DNA from 3 places in the Streptomyces sp. NBC_01803 genome. Region 3 is predicted to be linked to each of the others. Evidence: predicted binding sites of a transcription regulator. Region 3 holds the regulator's gene; each other region holds the start of a gene.
The links. Region 3 encodes HrcA, which represses chaperone genes, less so after heat shock. Its sites were predicted from a motif close to TTNGCACTCNGNNNNNCNGAGTGCNAA; they were not measured.
Positions count from the first base shown of each region.

Region 1: the regulator HrcA is predicted to act here: its motif matches at 3,575-3,601, upstream of groES (co-chaperone GroES).
Region 2: the regulator HrcA is predicted to act here: its motif matches at 3,693-3,719, upstream of groL (chaperonin GroEL).

Region 1 covers NZ_CP109073.1:3,805,768-3,812,364, reverse strand. The annotation lists gene OIE51_RS17405 (SDR family NAD(P)-dependent oxidoreductase) at 1-587, shown strand, start outside; gene OIE51_RS17400 (ester cyclase) at 650-1,345, shown strand; gene groL (chaperonin GroEL) at 1,395-3,011, opposite strand; gene groES (co-chaperone GroES) at 3,121-3,429, opposite strand; gene OIE51_RS17385 (polysaccharide deacetylase family protein) at 3,645-4,649, opposite strand; gene OIE51_RS17380 (class I SAM-dependent methyltransferase) at 4,722-5,933, shown strand; gene OIE51_RS17375 (hypothetical protein) at 5,944-6,198, opposite strand; gene tsaD (tRNA (adenosine(37)-N6)-threonylcarbamoyltransferase complex transferase subunit TsaD) at 6,198-6,597, opposite strand, start outside.
Region 2 covers NZ_CP109073.1:2,676,577-2,683,173, reverse strand. The annotation lists gene OIE51_RS11705 (glucosyl-3-phosphoglycerate synthase) at 1-950, opposite strand, end outside; SAM riboswitch class I at 1,178-1,316, shown strand; gene thrC (threonine synthase) at 1,330-2,628, shown strand; gene OIE51_RS11695 (ubiquitin-like small modifier protein 1) at 2,625-2,900, shown strand; gene OIE51_RS11690 (cold-shock protein) at 3,324-3,527, shown strand; gene groL (chaperonin GroEL) at 3,848-5,476, shown strand; gene OIE51_RS11680 (hypothetical protein) at 5,585-5,749, opposite strand; gene murQ (N-acetylmuramic acid 6-phosphate etherase) at 5,917-6,597, opposite strand, start outside.
Region 3 covers NZ_CP109073.1:4,391,197-4,397,793, reverse strand. The annotation lists gene OIE51_RS19960 (16S rRNA (uracil(1498)-N(3))-methyltransferase) at 1-387, opposite strand, end outside; gene dnaJ (molecular chaperone DnaJ) at 430-1,566, opposite strand; gene hrcA (heat-inducible transcriptional repressor HrcA) at 1,567-2,583, opposite strand; gene OIE51_RS19945 (MBL fold metallo-hydrolase) at 2,738-3,460, shown strand; gene OIE51_RS19940 (DUF3097 domain-containing protein) at 3,487-4,335, shown strand; gene OIE51_RS19935 (hypothetical protein) at 4,444-4,884, shown strand; gene hemW (radical SAM family heme chaperone HemW) at 5,038-6,270, shown strand; gene OIE51_RS19925 (AMP-dependent synthetase/ligase) at 6,360-6,597, opposite strand, start outside.

The DNA of each region.
Region 1 (6,597 bases), 590 kb from region 3:
TCGCGGCCGTCGAGGCGCGCCTGGCCGACCCGGAACGCCCGGTCGACCTGCTGATCAACAACGCCGGCTTCGGCCTCAAGGGCGGCTATCTCGACGTGCCGATGGCGGACGAGCTGACGATGCTCAAGGTCCACTGCGAGGCGGTGCTGCGGCTGACGACGGCCGCCGCCCGGCCCATGCGCGAGCGCGGACGCGGCGGCGTGGTGAACGTCGCCTCGGTGGCCGCCTTCCTGCCGCGCGGCACCTACGGCGCCTCCAAGGCGTGGGTCGTCCAGTTCACCGAGGGCGCGGCACGCGACCTCGCGGGCAGCGGCGTGCGCCTGATGGCCCTGTGCCCGGGGTTCGTCCGGACCGAGTTCCACCAGCGGGCCGGGATGACCACGGACAACATCCCGGGCTGGATGTGGCTGGACGCCGACCGCGTGGTGGACACGGCCCTCAAGGACCTGGCCCGCGGCCGGACGGTCTGCATCCCCGACGCGCGCTACAAGGTGCTCATGGGCGCCGCCCGGCTGGCCCCGCGCGGCGCGGTGGGCGGGCTGTCCTCACGGGCGGGGCGGAAGTACGGACCCGGCCGAAGCGGATAAATCAGGCATAAAGCATTAGGCTGGACGTGTCATGCAGACGCCCTCACAGACACGGACACGCCATGACTTTCGTACAGGTAATCGACTGCAGGACCAGCAGGGTCGATGAACTGAATCGGCTCATGGACACCTGGATCGAGCGGACCCGGGGCAGACGGACCGCGACCCACTCGATCGTGGGCCGGGACCGGGCCGACAGCACGCACATCGTCGAGATCGTGGAGTTCCCCTCGTACGAGGAGGCACGCCGGAACGCCGAGCTCCCGGAGACCGATCGGGTCTTCCGGGAGATGGTGGCGCTCTGCGACGGAACGCCGCGGTTCACCGACCTGGACGTGGTGCGGGACGAGCAGCTCAACAAGGAGGCCGTCCGGCGCTTCTTCGACAAGGCCGTGAACCGCGGTGACGTGGACGCGGTGGACGAGCTGTGCGCCGACGACTACCGGGAGCACGACCCGGGCAGCTCCGTCGATCCGCTCGGGCTCGCGGAGTCCAAGGAGGACGCCGCCAAGTACATCCGGGCCTTCCGGCCGACGTTCATCATCGAGAGTCAGGTGGCCGAGGGCGACCTGGTGATCACCCGGTTCACCGCGACCGGCACCCACAGCGCCGCGTTCATGGGGCTGGCCCCGACCGGCCGCCCGGTGCGGATCTCCGGGCACGTCACCCACCGGTTCACCGATGGGCGGATCGCGGAAGCCTGGTGGAATTGGGATCAGCTGGGTCTGCTCGCCCAGGTGGGGCTGGTGGAGCTGTAGCCGTCGCCCCGGCGGGACAGGACGAACCCGCCGGGGCGACGGCCCGCACTCAGTGCGAGTGGCCGTGACCGGCCGACTCCGGCTCCTCTTCCTTCTTCTCCACCACCAGGGTCTCGGTGGTGAGCAGCAGGGAGGCGATGGAGGCGGCGTTCTGCAGCGCGGATCGGGTCACCTTCACCGGGTCGATGACGCCATCCTTGACCAGGTCGCCGTAGAGGCCGGTGGCCGCGTTGAAGCCCTGGCCCTTGTCGAGCTCGGCCACCTTCGAGGTGATCACGTAGCCCTCCAGGCCGGCGTTCTCCGCGATCCAGCGCAGCGGCTCGACGACGGCGCGGCGGACGATCGCCACGCCGGTGGCCTCGTCGCCGGTCTTGCCGAGGTCGCCGTCCAGCACCTTGGCGGAGTGCACGAGGGAGGCGCCGCCACCGGGGACGATGCCCTCCTCGACCGCCGCGCGGGTGGCCGAGATGGCGTCCTCCAGACGGTGCTTCTTCTCCTTCAGCTCCACCTCGGTCGCCGCGCCGACGCGGATCACGCAGACACCGCCGGCCAGCTTCGCGAGCCGCTCCTGGAGCTTCTCGCGGTCCCAGTCGGAGTCCGTGGTCTCGATCTCGGCCTTGATCTGGGCGACGCGGCCCTCGATGTCCTCGGACCGGCCGGCGCCGTCGACGATCGTGGTGTCGTCCTTGGTGATGGTGACGCGGCGGGCGGTGCCCAGCACGTCCAGGCCGACCTGGTCGAGCTTGAGGCCGACCTCCTCGGAGATCACCGTGGCGCCGGTGAGCGCGGCCATGTCGCCGAGCATCGCCTTGCGGCGGTCACCGAAGCCGGGGGCCTTGACGGCCGCCGAGTGGAACGTGCCGCGGATCTTGTTGACGACGAGGGTGGACAGCGCCTCGCCCTCGACATCCTCGGCGATGATCAGCAGCGGGCGGGAGCCGCCGCCCTGCATGATCTTCTCCAGCAGCGGGAGCATGTCCTGGATGGACGAGATCTTGCCCTGGTTGATCAGGATGTAGGGGTCGTCGAGGACGGCCTCCATGCGCTCCTGGTCGGTGACCATGTAGTGCGACAGGTATCCCTTGTCGAACGCCATGCCCTCGGTGAAGTCGAGGTCCAGACCGAAGGTCTGGGACTCCTCGACGGTGATCACGCCGTCCTTGCCGACCTTGTCCATCGCCTCGGCGATGAGCGCGCCGACCTGCTTGTCCTGGGCGGACAGGGCGGCCACGGCCGCGATGTCCTCCTTGGAGTCGATCGGCCGGGCGCTGGCGCGCAGGTCGTCGGCGACGGCCGCCACGGCCGCGTCGATGCCGCGCTTGAGGCCGGACGGGGACGCGCCGGCCGCCACGTTGCGCAGACCCTCGCGGACGAGCGCCTGCGCCAGCACGGTGGCGGTGGTGGTGCCATCACCGGCGACGTCGTTGGTCTTGGTCGCCACCTCCTTGACGAGCTGGGCGCCGAGGTTCTCGTAAGGGTCCTCCGCCTCCACCTCGCGCGCGATGGTGACGCCGTCGTTGGTGATGGTGGGCGCGCCGAACTTCTTGTCGATGACGACGTTGCGGCCCTTGGGACCGATGGTGACCTTGACGGCGTCGGCGAGCTGGTTCACGCCGCGCTCGAGGGCGCGGCGGGCGTCCTCGTCGAATTTAAGGATCTTCGCCATGGGTGTGGATGTCCCTCGCGTGTTCTTCGGTAAGCGAAACCGCGCCCCGGCCCCGGCTGTCTCGGATGAGCGCGGGTTCCGGGGCGCGGAATTGAAGCGTCGGTGCCGTTTACTTCTCGATGATCGCGAGCACGTCGCGGGCCGAGAGCACGAGGTACTCCTCGTTGTTGTACTTCACTTCGGTGCCGCCGTACTTGCTGTAGAGCACGATGTCGCCGACCTTGACGTCGAGCGGCAGTCGATTCCCGTCCTCGAAGCGGCCCGGGCCAACGGCCAGGACAGTGCCCTCCTGGGGCTTCTCCTTGGCCGTGTCCGGAATGACCAGGCCCGAGGCCGTGGTCTGCTCGGCGTCGAGCGGCTGGACCACAATGCGGTCCTCGAGCGGCTTGATGGCAACCTTGGAGCTGACGGTCGTCACGATCCGACCTCCCCCTTCGGAGATCTCACGGGGTTATCAATGGCTGGGTGGCGACTTGGAGGACCCGTCGTCGCGGGTGCCGGATCCGCCTGTCGCGCTGTTGGCACTCGCCGATGGTGAGTGCCAGGTCGAGACTAGGCCGCCGTTAGCACTCAGTCAACTAGAGTGCCAGCCGCCCGGTGCGCGCGTCGCGCGGCGCGGGGTTCGCGCCGGGGCTACACGTAGTCCTCCAACCGCGCGATGGCGAACCCCTGTTCGGTCGCCGCGTTGATCACCCGCCGGACCATGTCCGCCATGTCGCCCTCCCACACGTCGTCGCCGCGGAAGTGGGTGAGGATGATGTCGCCGGGGTGGAACTCCTGGTCCGCGCGGCCGTATTCGATCCGGTCGGGGAAGGCCTCCTCCGCCCACAGCGGGATCGCCCGGATGCCGCAGGACTTCGCCGCGCGCAGCGTGTCGCGGTCGTAGGCGCCGTACGGCGGCCGGAAGAGCGTGGGCCGCTCGCCGATCTCCTTCTCCAGCGTGTCCTGCTGACGGCAGATCTCCTCGCGCTGCTCGGCATAGCTGAGCGTGGTCATCTCCAGGTGGTTGACGGAGTGGTTGTGCATGCCGGCGCCCGCGCGGTGGGCGTCGCGGAAATAGCCGTAGTCGTCGCGGGACACGTAGTCGGTGAGGAAACCGCTGTAGGGCACGTCGAGTTCGCGCATCATCTTCAGCAGCTCCGGGTCCTTCTCGGCGCCGTCGTCGATGGTGAGGAAGACGACCTTCTCGTCGGTGGGCACGCTCACGATCACCGGGGGCAGGCCGGTGCCGGTGACCAGACCGGGCTCGGTGGTCAGCTTCGGCTTCTTCCCGGGAGGCGCGGGAGCGCGCAGCGGAACGCGGCGCAGCCCCCACCGCTTGGCGGCGGCGACCCGGCGCGCCTCGGCGCGTTCCAGCTTCTTGGCGTACGCACCCAGCGCGTCCGCGGCTGTTCGCGCCTGGGCGCGCTGCGACGCGCCAAGTGCCAGACCGACCTCCCCGGACCCGGGCGGGGCGGCGTCGACCACGGACAGCAGGCCGTACTCCTCCTCCCCCGCGCCGCCGGGCAGGAGCTCCGGCGGCACGCCGGCTCCCGAACAGACGAGGGCCAGTATCGTCGCGCCGCCCAGGGCACCGCACCGCCGGACCCTCCGTCGAATCCGACAATCATTTAGTCCTACTTGTCCGATAATCCTCATGGTTCGGGATGCTGCCATCGCCTCGCGCGCACCCCCGGACGCCCTTCCGGATCGACGGGGAGAATGACCCTTGTGGCCGTACGCACTTCAGATCCCGACGCCCCCGACGCCCCCGGCGCCCTCGACGCCTTCCGCGCCCTGCTGACCGAGCCGGGCCGACTGCTGCTGGCCGGGCTGCGCGACATCGACCCGGACCGGGAGCTGGCCGTCGCCACCCGCCTGCGCCGCGACCACCCGCCGGAGCTGGTCGCGGCGGCCATCGGCCAGGCCCGGCTGCGGCAGCGCGCCGCCGCGAAGTTCGGCCCGGACGCCGAGCGGATGTACTTCACGCCCGACGGCGTCGAACAGGCCACCCGCGCCCCCGTCGCCACCTGGCGGGCCCGGCGCTTCGCCGCGCTCGGCGTCAGCCGCGTCGCGGACCTGTGCTGCGGCGTCGGCGGCGACGCCCTCGCGCTCGCGCGGGCCGGCCTCACCGTCCTCGCCGTGGACCGCTCGCCGCTCGCCTGCGCGGTCGCCGAGGCCAACGCGGCGGCGCTCGGTCTCGCCGACCGCGTCACCGTGCGGTGCGCGGCCGTCGAGGACACCGATGTCCGGGGCTACGACGGCGTCTTCGTCGACCCGGCCCGGCGGCGGGCGGGCGGGGGCCGCCGGATCTTCGACCCCGAGGCGTACTCGCCACCGCTCTCCTGGGCCGTCGCGCTGGCCGCCGAGGTCCCGTACGCGGCGCTGAAGATCGCCCCCGGCGTGCCGCACGAGGCGGTGCCGGCCCAGGCCGAGGCGGAGTGGGTCTCGGACCGGGGGGACGTGAAGGAGGCGGTGCTGTGGTTCGGCACCGGCCCGGCCGCCCCGCGCCGCGCCACCCTGCTCCCCGGCGGCCACACCCTGACCGGCACCGCCCGCCCGGCACCGGCCGGGCCGCCCGGCCGCTATCTCTACGAGCCGGACGGCGCCGTCATCCGCGCCTCCCTCGTCGCGGACGTCGCCGAACAGGTCGCGGGCCGACTGCTCGACCCGGCCATCGCGTACATCGCGAGCGACGAGCTGCGGCCGACGCCGTACGCCACGGCCTACGAGATCACCGACGTGCTGCCGTTCGGCGTGAAACGCCTGCGGGCCCTGCTGCGCGAGCGCGGGGTCGGCACGGTGACCATCAAGAAACGCGGCTCCGCGGTCACCCCCGAGGAGCTCCGGAGCTGGCTGCGCCCCTCGGGGCCCCACGCGAGCACGCTCTTCCTGACCCGGATCGGCACCGCTCCCACGGTCCTGATCGGCCACCCGGCCTGACGGCGCGGACTCAGCCGGGGACCGGCTCGAAGCGCCAGCGGTGGACGTCCCGGTGGAGCAGCTCGTCCGGCGGATCGGGGAGCTCGGGCAGCTCGGCGGAGAGCTCCGCGTCCCACCACGTGATCACCAGCACCCGGTCCACCGGCGCCGTGAACGTCTCCCGGCGGGCCGGCGCCGGGTCCAGCGTCCTCGCCCGCGCCCAGGCCAGCAGCTCACCGCCCCGGCCGCCGGCCGCCCGCGCCTCCCACATCAGCGCCACCGCCATCAGGGGTGCCCCCCGGGCACATGCGTCTCGGTCACCGGCAGCGAGGAGTCGGCGGACAGGTCCAGCGCGGACGGCGTCCGGCCACGGGCGACCATCTCCGCGCCGAGCGCCGCGACCATCGCGCCGTTGTCCGTGCACAGTCCGGGACGCGGCACCCGCAGCCTGATCCCGGCCGTCGCGCACCGTTCCTCCGCCATGGCGCGCAGCCGCGAGTTCGCCGCGACGCCGCCGCCGATCATCAGATGGTCGACCCCCTCGTCCCGGCAGGCCCGGATCGCCTTGCGGGTCAGGACGTCCGTCACGGCCTCCTGGAAGGACGCGGCGACATCGGCCACCGGCACCTCCTCCCCCGCGTTCCGCCGCGCCTCCACCCAGCGCGCCACGGATGTCTTCAGTCCG
Region 2 (6,597 bases), 1.7 Mb from region 3:
GCGGCGTACTCGGGGACGGTGGCCATCGGGGGCCGCTCCTCCGCGTTGATCGCGTGGGTCGACGGCGAGAAACCGCCGTCGTCCGTGCGTTCGAACTGGGTGAGCCCGAGTCTGATGGGCATCACCGAACCCGGCAGCCGGCTCTGCGCGGTGCGCATGATCGCGGCGGCCATCCGGCCCAGGGCCTGCCCGTCCTGGTGCCGGTGCTTGCGCACGCCCACGTCGACCTGGGCGAGGGCGTCGAGCCCCATCAGGTTGAGCGTGTCGATGAGCAGCCCGAGCTCCACGCCGTACCCGACGGGGAACGGGAGCCGCTCCAGCAGCGAGCGACGGGCCGCGTACTCCCCGCCGAGCGGCTGCACCACACCGGCGAGCTGCGGCCAGTGCAGATTCAGCAGGGGGCGGGCCACCAGCTCGGTGACTCTGCCGCCCTGCTTGGCCTGCGCCGGCTTGTCGCCCAGCGGCCGGTCGTACATCGCCTTCACGAGCTGCACGCTCGGCTCGGTGAGCAGGGGGCCGAGAATCCCCGAGACGAATCTGGAGTCGAAGTCCTTCAGGTCGGCGTCGACGAAACAGACGATCTCGCCGCTCGTGGCCAGGAGCGAGCGCCACAGCACCTCGCCCTTGCCCGGGACGGTCGGCATCCGCGGCAGGATCTCGTCGCGGTGCACGACCTTGGCGCCCGCCGCGGCGGCCACCTCCGAGGTGCGGTCGGTGGAGCCGGAGTCCACCACCATCAGTTCGTCGATCAGTGGCACGTCCTCCATGAGGTCGCGCCGCAGCGCTTCCACGATGGCACCGACGGTCGCCTCTTCGTTCAGCGCGGGGAGGACCACGCTGATGCTGCCTGCCGCGCCTGCTGCCCGCTTCGCGTTCAACAGCTGCGGCATAGAGCGGTCAGCGGCGTCCCAGGACCGGCGGCTCAGCCACTCCTCTGCCTCTTCCAGCACGAATGTCGCTCCTGTTCGCGTTCGGCCACATTTACTCCGTATGGCCGTATCTGCCCCTTCCTGGCGGGGTCCGAACCCAGTGAGACCAGGTTTCTTCTGTGATCTCGCGGTCTCATCCCGTGTCTCGCGGATCGGACGGCCCGGGCCATTGTGCGGGCCGTCCGTTACAGTCTCGAACAGCGCAGGTGTCCTCCGCATATCGGGAAGCCGCGCATACAACCACATACCGCTCATCCAGAGGGGCAGAGGGAACGGCCCGTTGAAGCCCCGGCAACCCTTCCGCCGGTCTCGTGAAGACGCGAGGCTCCCGGTGGGGAAGGTGCCAAATCCGTCCTGCGACGAGAGCCGTCGCGGGGAAGATGAGGAGAGGGCCTCGCACATGTCTGTGCTCACTCAGAAGGGCGGCGCGCGCGCCGCCACCCCCGCCGTCGACCTGGGTCCCGCCGTGGCGCTGTCCTGCCGGGAGTGCGGCGAGCGATTCGAGCTCGCCCCGATCTTCGCCTGCGCGTCCTGTTTCGGGCCGCTGGAGATCGCCTACGACCTTCCCAGCGGCGACCCCGAAGAGCTGAGGCGCCGGATCGCGGCGGGTCCGGCCAGCATCTGGCGTTACGCACCGCTGCTCCCCGTGCCCGCCGACGTGGCGGACAAGCCGAATCTGAACCCCGGCTGGACCCCGCTCGTCAAGGCCGACCGCCTCGCCGCCGCGCTGGGCGTCACCGGCGATCTGTATGTGAAGGACGACTCCGGCAACCCCACGCACTCCTTCAAGGACCGCGTGGTGGCCAACGCCGTGGAGGCCGCCCGCGCCTTCGGCTTCACCACCCTCTCCTGCTCCTCCACGGGCAACCTGGCCGGCGCCGTCGGCGCGGCGGCGGCCCGCGCGGGGCTGCGCTCCTGCGTCTTCATCCCGCACGACCTGGAGCAGGGCAAGGTCGTCATGGCGGCGGTGTACGGCGGCGACGTGGTCGGCATCCAGGGCACGTACGACGACGTGAACCGGTTCTGCAGCGAGCTGATCGGCGACCCGGCCGGCGAGCGCTGGGGCTTCGTGAACGTGAACCTCCGCCCCTACTACGCGGAGGGCTCCAAGACCCTGGCCTACGAGATCTGCGAGCAGCTCGGCTGGCGGTTGCCGGACCAGCTCGTGGTGCCGATCGCCTCCGGCTCCCAGCTCACCAAGATCGACAAGGGGCTCAAGGAGCTGATCGCCATCGGGCTGGTCGAGGAGAAGCCCTACAAGATCTTCGGCGCCCAGGCGGCCGGCTGCTCGCCGGTCTCGCAGGCGTACAAGGCGGGCCACGACGTGGTCCGGCCGGTCAAGCCGGACACCATCGCCAAGTCGCTGGCGATCGGCAATCCGGCGGACGGCCCGTATGTGCTGGACATCGCACGGCGTACGGGCGGCGCGATCGAGGACGTCACGGACGAGCAGGTCGTGGACGCCATCCACCTGCTGGCGCGCACCGAGGGCGTCTTCGCGGAGACCGCGGGCGGGGTGACGGTCGGGGTGACCAGGAAGCTCATCGAGTCCGGCGCTCTCGACCCCTCGCTGACGACGGTCGTCCTCAACACCGGTGACGGTCTGAAGACTCTGGACGCGGTGGAGTCCACCGCTCGTCCTTCCGCCATCATTCGTCCGAATCTTGACGCGTTCCGAGAGGCTGGCCTCGCATCATGAGTGTTACCGTCCGAATCCCGACCATTCTGCGCACGTACACCGGCGGTAAGGCGGAGGTCGCCGCCGAGGGCGAGACGCTCGGTGACGTGCTCGCCGACCTCGACCGGAAGCACCAGGGCATCGCCGGCCGGGTGCTGGACGACGACGGCAAGCTGCGGCGATTCGTCAACGTTTATGTGAACGACGACGACGTCCGCTTCACGGAAGGTCTGCGGACGCCGACCCCGGACGGCGCGGGCGTCTCGATCATCCCGGCCGTCGCGGGCGGCTGACCGCCCCGCCTTCACAGCGACTCCACGACCGCCTCCCGCGACCCGGTCGCGCGGGGCGGTCGGTCGCGAGCGGGCGCTAGAGTGGCCCTCGTCTCATCGCGTAATTGTGCCACCCGCATATGAATTCTCGTCACTTCGCACTAAGAAGATGATGAAAATTGGTGCACCAATTGTCGGGTTAGCGCTTTTGGGTACGCAAAAAACATTCAACTTTATGCTTTTATGCGGTCTTTGCCCGTTCTGGGTGGCCAAGAATTCCTTCCCGAATGGCCTGTTGCACTGGGCGTCCGTCCAGATACATTCAGCGGCGGTCGACGCGTTCCGGCGCACACCCCCAACCGCCAGGGGGTGGAGTCTGAGAGGTCTGACCCGGGCCCGCGAAGTGCGGTCCCGTGAAAGGGCCAGCAACATGGGGAGTTTGGAATGGCTCAGGGCACCGTCAAGTGGTTCAACGCGGAGAAGGGCTACGGCTTCATCGCGGTAGACGGTGGTGCGGACGTGTTCGTCCACTACAGCGCGATCCAGATGGACGGGTACCGCACCCTGGAAGAGGGGCAGCGGGTCGAGTTCGAGATCTCGCAAGGACAGAAGGGGCCACAGGCCGACATGGTCCGAGTGAGCGCCTGAACCGCCGACCGTACCGCTTCACGTCCCAGGGCCCGCACCCGATCAGGGTGCGGGCCCTGGCATGTGTCCCGCTCGCCCCCCGGTCCGCTCTCCCGCCCTCGCGGCACCCGGCGTCACCCTCCGATGCGCTTGCACTCGAAGGGGGAGAGTGCTAATCATTGGGCATTAGCACTCTGCAGGTGAGAGTGACAGAAGTAAGGACCGGTTCGGTGAGGTCCACAGGCCGGGCGGGGCAAGGAACCGCCAGGTCGGGGGCCGTCCGTCGCGGGCGCCAGCGCGGTCCGGAGCAACCCCACGCCGGTTTGGGAGGACCACTTCACATGGCCAAGATCATCGCGTTCAACGAGGAGGCGCGGCGCGGCCTTGAGCGCGGGATGAACCAGCTCGCCGACGCCGTCAAGGTCACACTCGGCCCCAAGGGCCGGAACGTCGTGCTGGAGAAGAAGTGGGGCGCCCCCACCATCACCAACGACGGTGTGTCCATCGCCAAGGAGATCGAGCTGGAGGATCCCTACGAGAAGATCGGCGCCGAGCTGGTCAAGGAAGTAGCCAAGAAGACGGACGACGTGGCCGGTGACGGCACGACGACCGCGACCGTCCTGGCGCAGGCGCTGGTCCGTGAGGGCCTGCGCAACGTCGCCGCCGGCGCCAACCCGATGGCGCTGAAGCGCGGCATCGAGGCCGCGGTCGAGAAGGTCTCCGAGGCCCTGCTGAACCAGGCCAAGGAGGTCGAGACCAAGGAGCAGATCGCCTCGACCGCCTCCATCTCCGCCGGCGACACCCAGATCGGTGAGCTGATCGCCGAGGCCATGGACAAGGTCGGCAAGGAAGGCGTCATCACCGTCGAGGAGTCGCAGACCTTCGGGCTGGAGCTTGAGCTCACCGAGGGCATGCGCTTCGACAAGGGCTACATCTCCGCCTACTTCGCGACCGACATGGAGCGCATGGAGGCCGAGCTGGAGGACCCCTACATCCTCATCGTCAACTCCAAGGTCAGCAACGTGAAGGACCTCCTTCCGCTGCTGGAGAAGGTCATGCAGTCGGGCAAGCCGCTGCTGATCATCGCCGAGGACGTCGAGGGCGAGGCCCTGTCCACCCTGGTCGTGAACAAGATCCGCGGCACCTTCAAGTCCGTCGCCGTCAAGGCCCCGGGCTTCGGCGACCGCCGCAAGGCCATGCTGGGCGACATCGCGATTCTCACCGGCGGCCAGGTGATCTCCGAGGAGGTCGGCCTCAAGCTGGAGAACGCGACGCTCGACCTGCTGGGCCGCGCGCGCAAGGTCGTCATCACCAAGGACGAGACCACGATCGTCGACGGCTCCGGTGACAGCGAGGCCGTCCAGGGCCGGGTCAACCAGATCCGCGCCGAGATCGAGTCCTCCGACTCGGACTACGACCGCGAGAAGCTCCAGGAGCGGCTGGCGAAGCTGGCCGGCGGCGTGGCCGTCATCAAGGCCGGTGCCGCCACCGAGGTGGAGCTGAAGGAGCGCAAGCACCGCATCGAGGACGCGGTGCGCAACGCCAAGGCCGCCGTCGAGGAGGGCATCGTCGCCGGTGGTGGCGTGGCCCTGCTCCAGGCGTCCAGCGTCTTCGAGAAGCTGGAGCTGGAGGGTGACGAGGCCACCGGCGCCGCCGCCGTCCGGCTGGCCCTGGAGGCCCCGCTGAAGCAGATCGCCGTGAACGCCGGCCTTGAGGGCGGTGTCGTGGTGGAGAAGGTGCGGAACCTGACCCCGGGCCACGGCCTCAACGCCGCCACCGGTGAGTACGTGGACATGCTGGCCGCGGGCATCATCGACCCGGCCAAGGTCACGCGCTCCGCGCTGCAGAACGCCGCCTCCATCGCGGCGCTGTTCCTGACGACCGAGGCCGTCATCGCCGACAAGCCGGAGAAGGCGGCTGCCGGTGCGGGCGACGCGGCCGGCGGCATGGGCGGCGGCATGGACTTCTGAGTCCGCGCCACGCCTCGCCGGCTCCGCCGGACAGGTGAGGAGGGCGGCACCCCCCGGATGGGGGGTGCCGCCCTCGTCGTTGTCATGCGTGGTGCGTGATGCGGAAGATCAGAGGTAGATGCCGAGGCTCTCCAGCAGGGCGACAAAGGCGTCCACGGTCGGCTGGATACCGAGGTCGACCTCCACCGCCGAAGCCGAGCCGGCCGACCCCATCACCGCGACGGCGGTGAGGATTCCGACGGTGGCGGCGGCCTTGACTCCGAAGCTACGCATGTTTCGCAAGGTGTCTCCCTTTCACTGTGGGGGTTGAGCGAGACATCTGACACGATTGTCCGCTGGTGTTACCAGTGGATGAAATAAGCCATGATCGCAGCAGCAAACCACCCATTCGGTGGACGTGCGTCTACTGACACTGACGTATCGGCCAGGTGGCGCAAAACCTAACCCCGGTCCGCCGCCGAGAGCGCGGCGCGCAGATGGCCGCGCGATTCCGTGAGCAGCCGGTCGGCCGTCGGCGCGTCGACGCCGCCGAGGATGGTGAGAATCGCGTGCTTCACCTCGCCGCCCGTCGCCGTCAAGGCGGACTCGATCACCCCGTCCGGCGCGCCGGTCGCGAGGCGCACGATGCGGCGCGAGCGGGCGCGGAGCTTCTCGTTGGAGGCGCGGACGTCCACCATCAGGTTCCCGTAGGTCTTGCCGAGCCGGATCATGCTGATGGTCGAGATCATGTTGAGCACCAGCTTCTGCGCGGTGCCCGCCTTCAGCCGCGTCGAGCCGGTGATCAGCTCGGGCCCGACGACCACCTCGATGCCGTGCTCGGCGGCGGCGGCCAGCGGCGAGCCGGCGTTGCACGACAGTCCGATGGTGAGCGCCCCGCGCGCCCTGGCGTGCTCCACCGCGCCGACCGCGTACGGCGTGCGCCCGGAGGCCGAGACGCCGACCACCACGTCGTCCGGCGTCACACCGTGCGCGTCCAGGTCGGCCGCCGCCAGCGCGCGGCTGTCCTCGGCGCCCTCGACGGCCGACACCATCGCCTCCGGGCCGCCCGCGATCAGGCCGATGACCTCCTCGGGCGCGGTGTTGAACGTGGGCGGGCACTCGCTGGCGTCCAGCACCCCCAG
Region 3 (6,597 bases):
GCCGCGCTCGCCCTTCCACCGCGTGACGCAGCGGGACGCGGCCCACGGCACGACGGCGTCCACACCGGTCTCGGTCATGGTCTCCACGGCCAGCTCGCCCCGGTCGCCCTTGGGCAACGCCTGCACGACCGTGAGCACCGGCCGTGGCGGCGGCTCGTGCCGCACCTCGGTCACCGTCACCACGAGCCGGTCCCGGCCCTCGACCGCCGCCACCGCGCCGAACGCGCCGCCGCCCTCGCCGTCGGTGAGAACGACCGCCTCGCCCACCCGCAGCCGCCGGACCGAGACCGCGTGCCGACCCTCGGGGCCGTCGAGCGCGATCGTCCCGCCCACCCCGGCCGCCGCCAGCGATCCCGGCTCGGCCAGGAAGACCGGTGCCGTACTCATACGCCGCTCATACCGCCCATACCGTGCTCATCCAGCGCTCGCCTACCGGCCGTTGAAAGCATCCTTCAGACGCGAGAACAGCCCCTGCTGCCCCGGCTGGAACTGGCCCATCGGCCGCTCCTCGCCGCGCAGCTTGGCCAGCCGGCGCAGCAGCTCCTCCTGCTCCGGGTCCAGCTTGGAGGGTGTCTGCACCTCCACATGCACCACGAGATCGCCGCGCCCGGTGCTGCGCAGGTGCGTGACGCCCCGGCCGTGCAGCGGGATCGACTGGCCGGATTGCGTGCCGGGCCGGATGTCGATCTCCTCCATGCCGTCCAGCGTCTCCAGCGGCACCTTGGTGCCCAGCGAGGCGGCCGTCATGGGGATGGTGACCGTGCAGTGCAGGTCGTCGCCACGGCGCTGGAAGACGGCGTGCGGCTTCTCGCGGATCTCCACGTAGAGGTCGCCGGCGGGACCGCCGCCCGGGCCGACCTCGCCCTCGCCCGCGAGCTGGATACGGGTCCCGTTGTCCACGCCCGCCGGGATCTTCACCGTCAGCGTGCGCCGCGACCGCACCCGGCCGTCGCCCGCGCACTCGGGGCACGGCGTGGGCACGACCGTGCCGAAGCCCTGACACTGCGGGCAGGGCCGCGATGTCATGACCTGGCCCAGGAAGGAGCGTGTGACCTGGGAGATCTCGCCGCGTCCCCGGCACATGTCGCAGGTCTGCGCCGAGGTGCCGGGCGCCGCGCCCTCGCCATTGCAGGTGGCGCACACGGTGGCCGTGTCGACCTGGATCTCCTTGGTGGTGCCGAACGCCGCCTCGTTGAGGTCGATCTCCAGCCGGATCATGGCGTCCTGGCCGCGCCGCGTGCGCGACTTCGGGCCGCGCTGCGAGGCGGTGCCGAAGAAGGCGTCCATGATGTCCGAGAAGTTCCCGAAGCCGGCACCGAAGCCGGGCCCGGCACCGGCGGACGCGCCGCCGCCCAGCGGGTCCCCGCCCAGGTCGTACATCTGCTTCTTCTGCGGGTCGGAGAGCACCTCGTACGCGGTGTTGATCTCCTTGAACCGCTCCTGGGTCTTCGGATCCGGGTTCACATCCGGATGCAGCTCACGCGCCAGCCTGCGGAACGCCTTTTTGATCTCTTCCTGGGAGGCGTCCCGCTGTACACCGAGAATCGCGTAGTAGTCGCCCGCCACTTAGTTCTCCGCGAGGATCTGTCCGACGTAACGTGCCACTGCGCGCACCGCTCCCATCGTTCCGGGGTAGTCCATGCGGGTCGGTCCGACCACGCCGAGCTTCGCGACCGCCTCGTCTCCTGAACCGTAGCCGACCGAGACGACCGATGTGGACGTCAGGCCCTCGTGAGCGTTCTCATGCCCGATACGGACCGTCATACCCGAGTCCTTCGCCTCCCCGAGCAGCCTCAGAAGCACGACCTGCTCCTCCAAAGCTTCCAGAACCGGCCGGATCGTCAACGGGAAATCCTGTGCGAAGCGCGTCAGATTGGCGGTGCCGCCGATCATCAGCCGCTCCTCGGTCTCCTCCACCAGAGTCTCCAACAAGGTGGACAGCACCGTCGAGACCGTCCCCCGCTCGTCGGCGTCGAACGAGTCCGGCAGATCGGCCACCAGACGCGGCACCTCGGGGAACCGCTGGCCCGCGATCCGGCTGTTCAGCCGGGCCCTCAGCTCGGCCAGCGAGGTCTCGCCGAAGGACGCCGGGCAGTCGACCATGCGCTGCTCGACCCGCCCGGTGTCCGTGATCAGCACCAGCATCAGCCGGGCCGGGGCCAGCGCGAGCAGCTCGACGTGGCGCACGGTCGAGCGGCTGAGCGACGGATACTGCACGACGGCGACCTGCCGCGTGAGCTGGGCGAGCAGCCGGACCGTGCGGCCCACCACGTCGTCCAGGTCCACGGCGCCGTCCAGGAAGTTCTGAATGGCGCGGCGCTCGGGGGCGGTCAGCGGCTTGACGTCGGCGAGCTTGTCGACGAACAGCCGGTATCCCTTGTCGGTGGGCACGCGGCCGGCGCTCGTGTGGGGCTGGGCGATATACCCCTCCTCCTCCAGAGCCGCCATGTCGTTGCGCACGGTGGCAGGGGAGACCTGGAGATTGTGCCGCTCGGTCAGGGCCTTGGAGCCCACCGGCTCCTCGGTACCCACGTAGTCCTGGACGATGGCTCGCAACACCTCAAGCCTGCGCTCACTGAGCATGCCGCACACCTCCCGTCCGGCCGTTCGACTACGACTGCCGCCCTGGCACTCCACCACTCCGAGTGCCAACCCTGCTCCAGTGTACGGCCGGGTAGCACGGCGAGGGAACGAGCAGCCCGGAGTGAAGGCAATCCCGAGACGTTAACGTCGCAGGATGGAGACCAGTTGGGAAGAGGTCGCGCCGGGTGTCCTTCGAGTCCGGCTGCCGGGCTGGGACGAGACGGTGGGCGCGATCGCCGGGGCGGACGGGGTGCTGATGGTCGACGCCGGGCCGGCCCGCGCCACCGCCGCCGGCCTCGCCGGGCAGCTCCGCGCCCTGCTCGGGGCGCCGGTCACGCGGGTGGCGATCACGCACCCGCACTTCGACCACATCCTCGGCCTCGCGGCCTTCCCGTCGGCCGAGGCGTACGGCGCGGCCGGCCTCGGCGCGCATCTGGCGGGCGGCGGCCGGGAGGCGCTGGTGGCGGACGCGGCCCGGCACGGCGCCGACGAACGGGCGGCGGCGGCCGACGCGCCCGCGCTCACGCGGGTCTGGCACGAGGTGGACGGGCGACTCGCCGTCGAGCTGGGCGCGGGCCGGCGGGCGGTGCTGACGGACCTGGGCGCCGCGCACTCGCCGCACGACCTCGCCGTGCTGGTGCGCGGCGGCGACGGCGCGCCGCCCGTGGTGTTCTGCGGCGATCTGGTCGAGGAGTCCGGGGAGCCGCAGGCCGGCCCGGACGCCGCCCCGGCGCGCTGGCCGGCGGCGCTCGACCGCCTGCTCGCGCTCGGCGGGCCGGACGCCCGGTATGTCCCGGGGCACGGCGCGGTGGTGGACGCGGCGTTCGTCCTGGCCCAGCGCGAGGCCCTCGCCCGGCGCTTCGACGCCTCGTCCTGAGCGACCGGGCGTGATCGAATGAGGACATGCGCAGCAGACACTACGGTCCCGATCTGACGCCGCCGTGGAAGCGGCCGAAGCCCGCGCCCGAGGTGCCCGCCGACCCGGGCCTCGTCGTGGAGGAGGCCGGCACCGGCTTCTGCGGCGCGGTGATCCGGTGCGAGAAGACCGCGCAGGGCCCGACCGTGACGCTGGAGGACCGGTTCGGCGCGCACCGGGTCTTCCCCATGGAGCCGCGCGGCTTCCTGCTGGAGGGCCAGGTCGTGACCCTGGTCGGCCCCCGGCCGGACACCCGGGGCATGGCCGCCCCGGCCCGGACCGCGTCCGGCTCGCTCGCGGTCCCCGGCGCCCGCGCCCGGGTCGCGCGCGCCGGGCGCATCTATGTCGAGGGCCGCCACGACGCGGAGTTGGTCGAGAAGGTGTGGGGCGACGACCTCCGCGTGGAAAGCGTGGTCGTGGAGTATCTGGAGGGCGTCGACGACCTGCCGGCCGTGGTCCGCGACTTCGGTCCCTCGGCGCGGGCCAGGCTCGGCGTGCTGGTGGACCACCTGGTACCGGGCTCGAAGGAGTCGCGGATCGCGGCGGAGATCAACGATCCGCACGTGCTGGTCGTCGGCCATCCGTTCATCGACATCTGGGCGGCGGTGAAGCCGTCGGCCGTCGGCATCGCGCGGTGGCCCGACGTGCCGCGCGGTCAGGACTGGAAGACGGGCGTGTGCCGGGCGCTGGGCTGGCCGGAGAACACGGGCGCGGCCTGGCGGCGCGTCCTCGGCGCGGTGCGCGACTTCCGGGACCTGGACCCGGGGCTGCTGGGTCCGGTCGAGCACCTCATCGACCATGTGACGGTCGGCGGCCCGGCCGGACCGGGCGCCTAGGTGTGTTGTCCCGGGACGTTGGTGACACGCGTGCTGGGTTCTTGAACGGGTGAGGGCCTCCCGGTTCGGTGTGGATTGCGACATCTACATCGACCCGAGGAGGCCCTCGTGCCCCACCGTAATGCCCCGCTGACCGAGACCGGGCGACTTCGTCTGGCCCGCTGTGTCGTGGACGTGGTCAGGACCGCGCGGGACCTCGCCGACATCGCCGTGCCCGACCTCGCGGACTTCGTCGCCGTCGATCTGCTGGAGCCCGTGCTCCGGGGCGGCGAGCCCGCGAGCCCCGCCGGGTCCGGGGCCGGCACCGTCCCGCTGAGCCGCGCCGGGCAGCAGTCGGTGCGCGAAGACATCCCCGAGGCGGTGGTCCGCATCGGCGAGAGGGCCGACCACCACGCTGGTCGCCCCCCGCGCGCGCCCCCGTCGGCGGGCAGGCGTGGCGCCAGGAATGGCTGGACCCGGTCGCCCACGAGTGGTCGGCCACCATCCCCGGCGGCCGGGCGGCCCGGTCCAGCGGGGTCAGCCGGTACCGGGAGCGGTAGCGCTCCGTGACATCGGTGACGCTGCAGAGCACGCCCAGCGGCTCCCCCCGACTCGTCCTCCATCCGGACGGCCGACCGCGAGTGCACGCGCTCGCCCCCCGGCTCGGTGCGGGACCGCACGACGTGCTCGTGATCGCGCACGGCGGTGCCGGACAATGGGCGCATGCCCTCCACGCTCCCCGACGGCGAACCCGTCCCCGAGGACGGCGCGCTGCCCGCGTCCGCCCTGGCCGGGGCCGCCGACCGGCCGCTCGCGTTCTACCTGCACGTGCCGTACTGCGCGACCCGCTGCGGGTACTGCGACTTCAACACCTACACGGCGGGCGAGCTGCGCGGCCCCGGCGGCGCCCTGGCCTCCCGGGAGAACTACGCGGAGACCCTGGCCGAGGAGATCCGGCTGGCCCGCAAGGTCCTGGGGAACGACCCGCGCCGGGTCAGCACGGTCTTCGTCGGCGGCGGTACCCCGACACTGCTGCCGCCGGCCGACCTGGGGCGGATGCTCGACGCGGTGCGTCAGGAGTTCGGTCTGGCGGCGGACGCCGAGGTGACCACGGAGGCGAACCCCGACTCGGTGGACCCCGCCTCGCTGTCCGCGCTGCGCGCGGCGGGCTTCAACCGGATCTCGTTCGGCATGCAGAGCGCCCGCCGGCACGTGCTGGCCGTGCTGGAGCGGACCCACACGCCCGGGCGCCCACAGGCGTGCGTCGGCGAGGCGCGGGCGGCGGGCTTCGAGCACGTCAACCTGGACCTGATCTACGGCACCCCCGGCGAGAGCGACGACGACTGGCGGGCCTCACTGGACGCGGCGATCGGCGCCGGCCCCGACCACGTCTCGGCGTACTCGCTGATCGTGGAGGAGGGCACCCGGCTGGCCGGCCGGGTGCGGCGCGGCGAGGTGACGGCTCCGGACGACGACGTGCACGCCGACCGTTACCTGATCGCCGAGGAGGCCCTGTCGGCGGCGGGCTTCACGTGGTACGAGGTGTCCAACTGGGCCACCTCCCGGGCCGCCCGCTGCCGCCACAACGAGCTGTACTGGACGGGCGCCGACTGGTGGGGCGCGGGCCCGGGGGCGCACAGCCATGTCGGCGGGGTGCGGTGGTGGAACGCCAAGCACCCCGGCGCCTACGCCCAGGCCCTGTCCGAGGGCCGCTCGCCCGGGGTGGGCCGGGAGCGGCTCACGGACGAAGATGTCCGCGTCGAGCGGATCCTGCTGGAGCTGCGCCTGGCGGAGGGCTGCGAGCTGTCCCTGCTCCGCCCGGCGGGCCTGGCCACGGCGCGCCGCGCCCTGGCGGAGGGCCTGCTGCGCCCGGAGCCCTTCGCCGCGGGCCGCGCCGTCCTGACCCTGCGCGGCCGGCTGCTGGCCGACGCGCTGACCCGCGACCTGGTGGACTGACCGCCCCCGGACGCGCCGCCGCCCGCCCACCCCGGGAGGGGCGGGCGGACGGGCGGACGGACGGGCGGGCGGAGAAGGGCCCGGTGGCGTCACGCCACCGGCTTGTACATCTCCTCGATCAAGTGGCCGAACTCCCGCTCCACCACCGGCCGCTTCAGCTTCAGACTCGGGGTCAGATCGCCGTGCTCGACGTCGAGCTCACGGGGCAGCAGCTGGAACTGCTTCACCGTCTGCCAGCGCTGGAGCCCCGAGTTCAGCTCCTCGACGTACCCCTCGATGAGCTGCCGCGTCTTGCCGTTCGCGACCACCTCGGCGTACTCGCCGGCG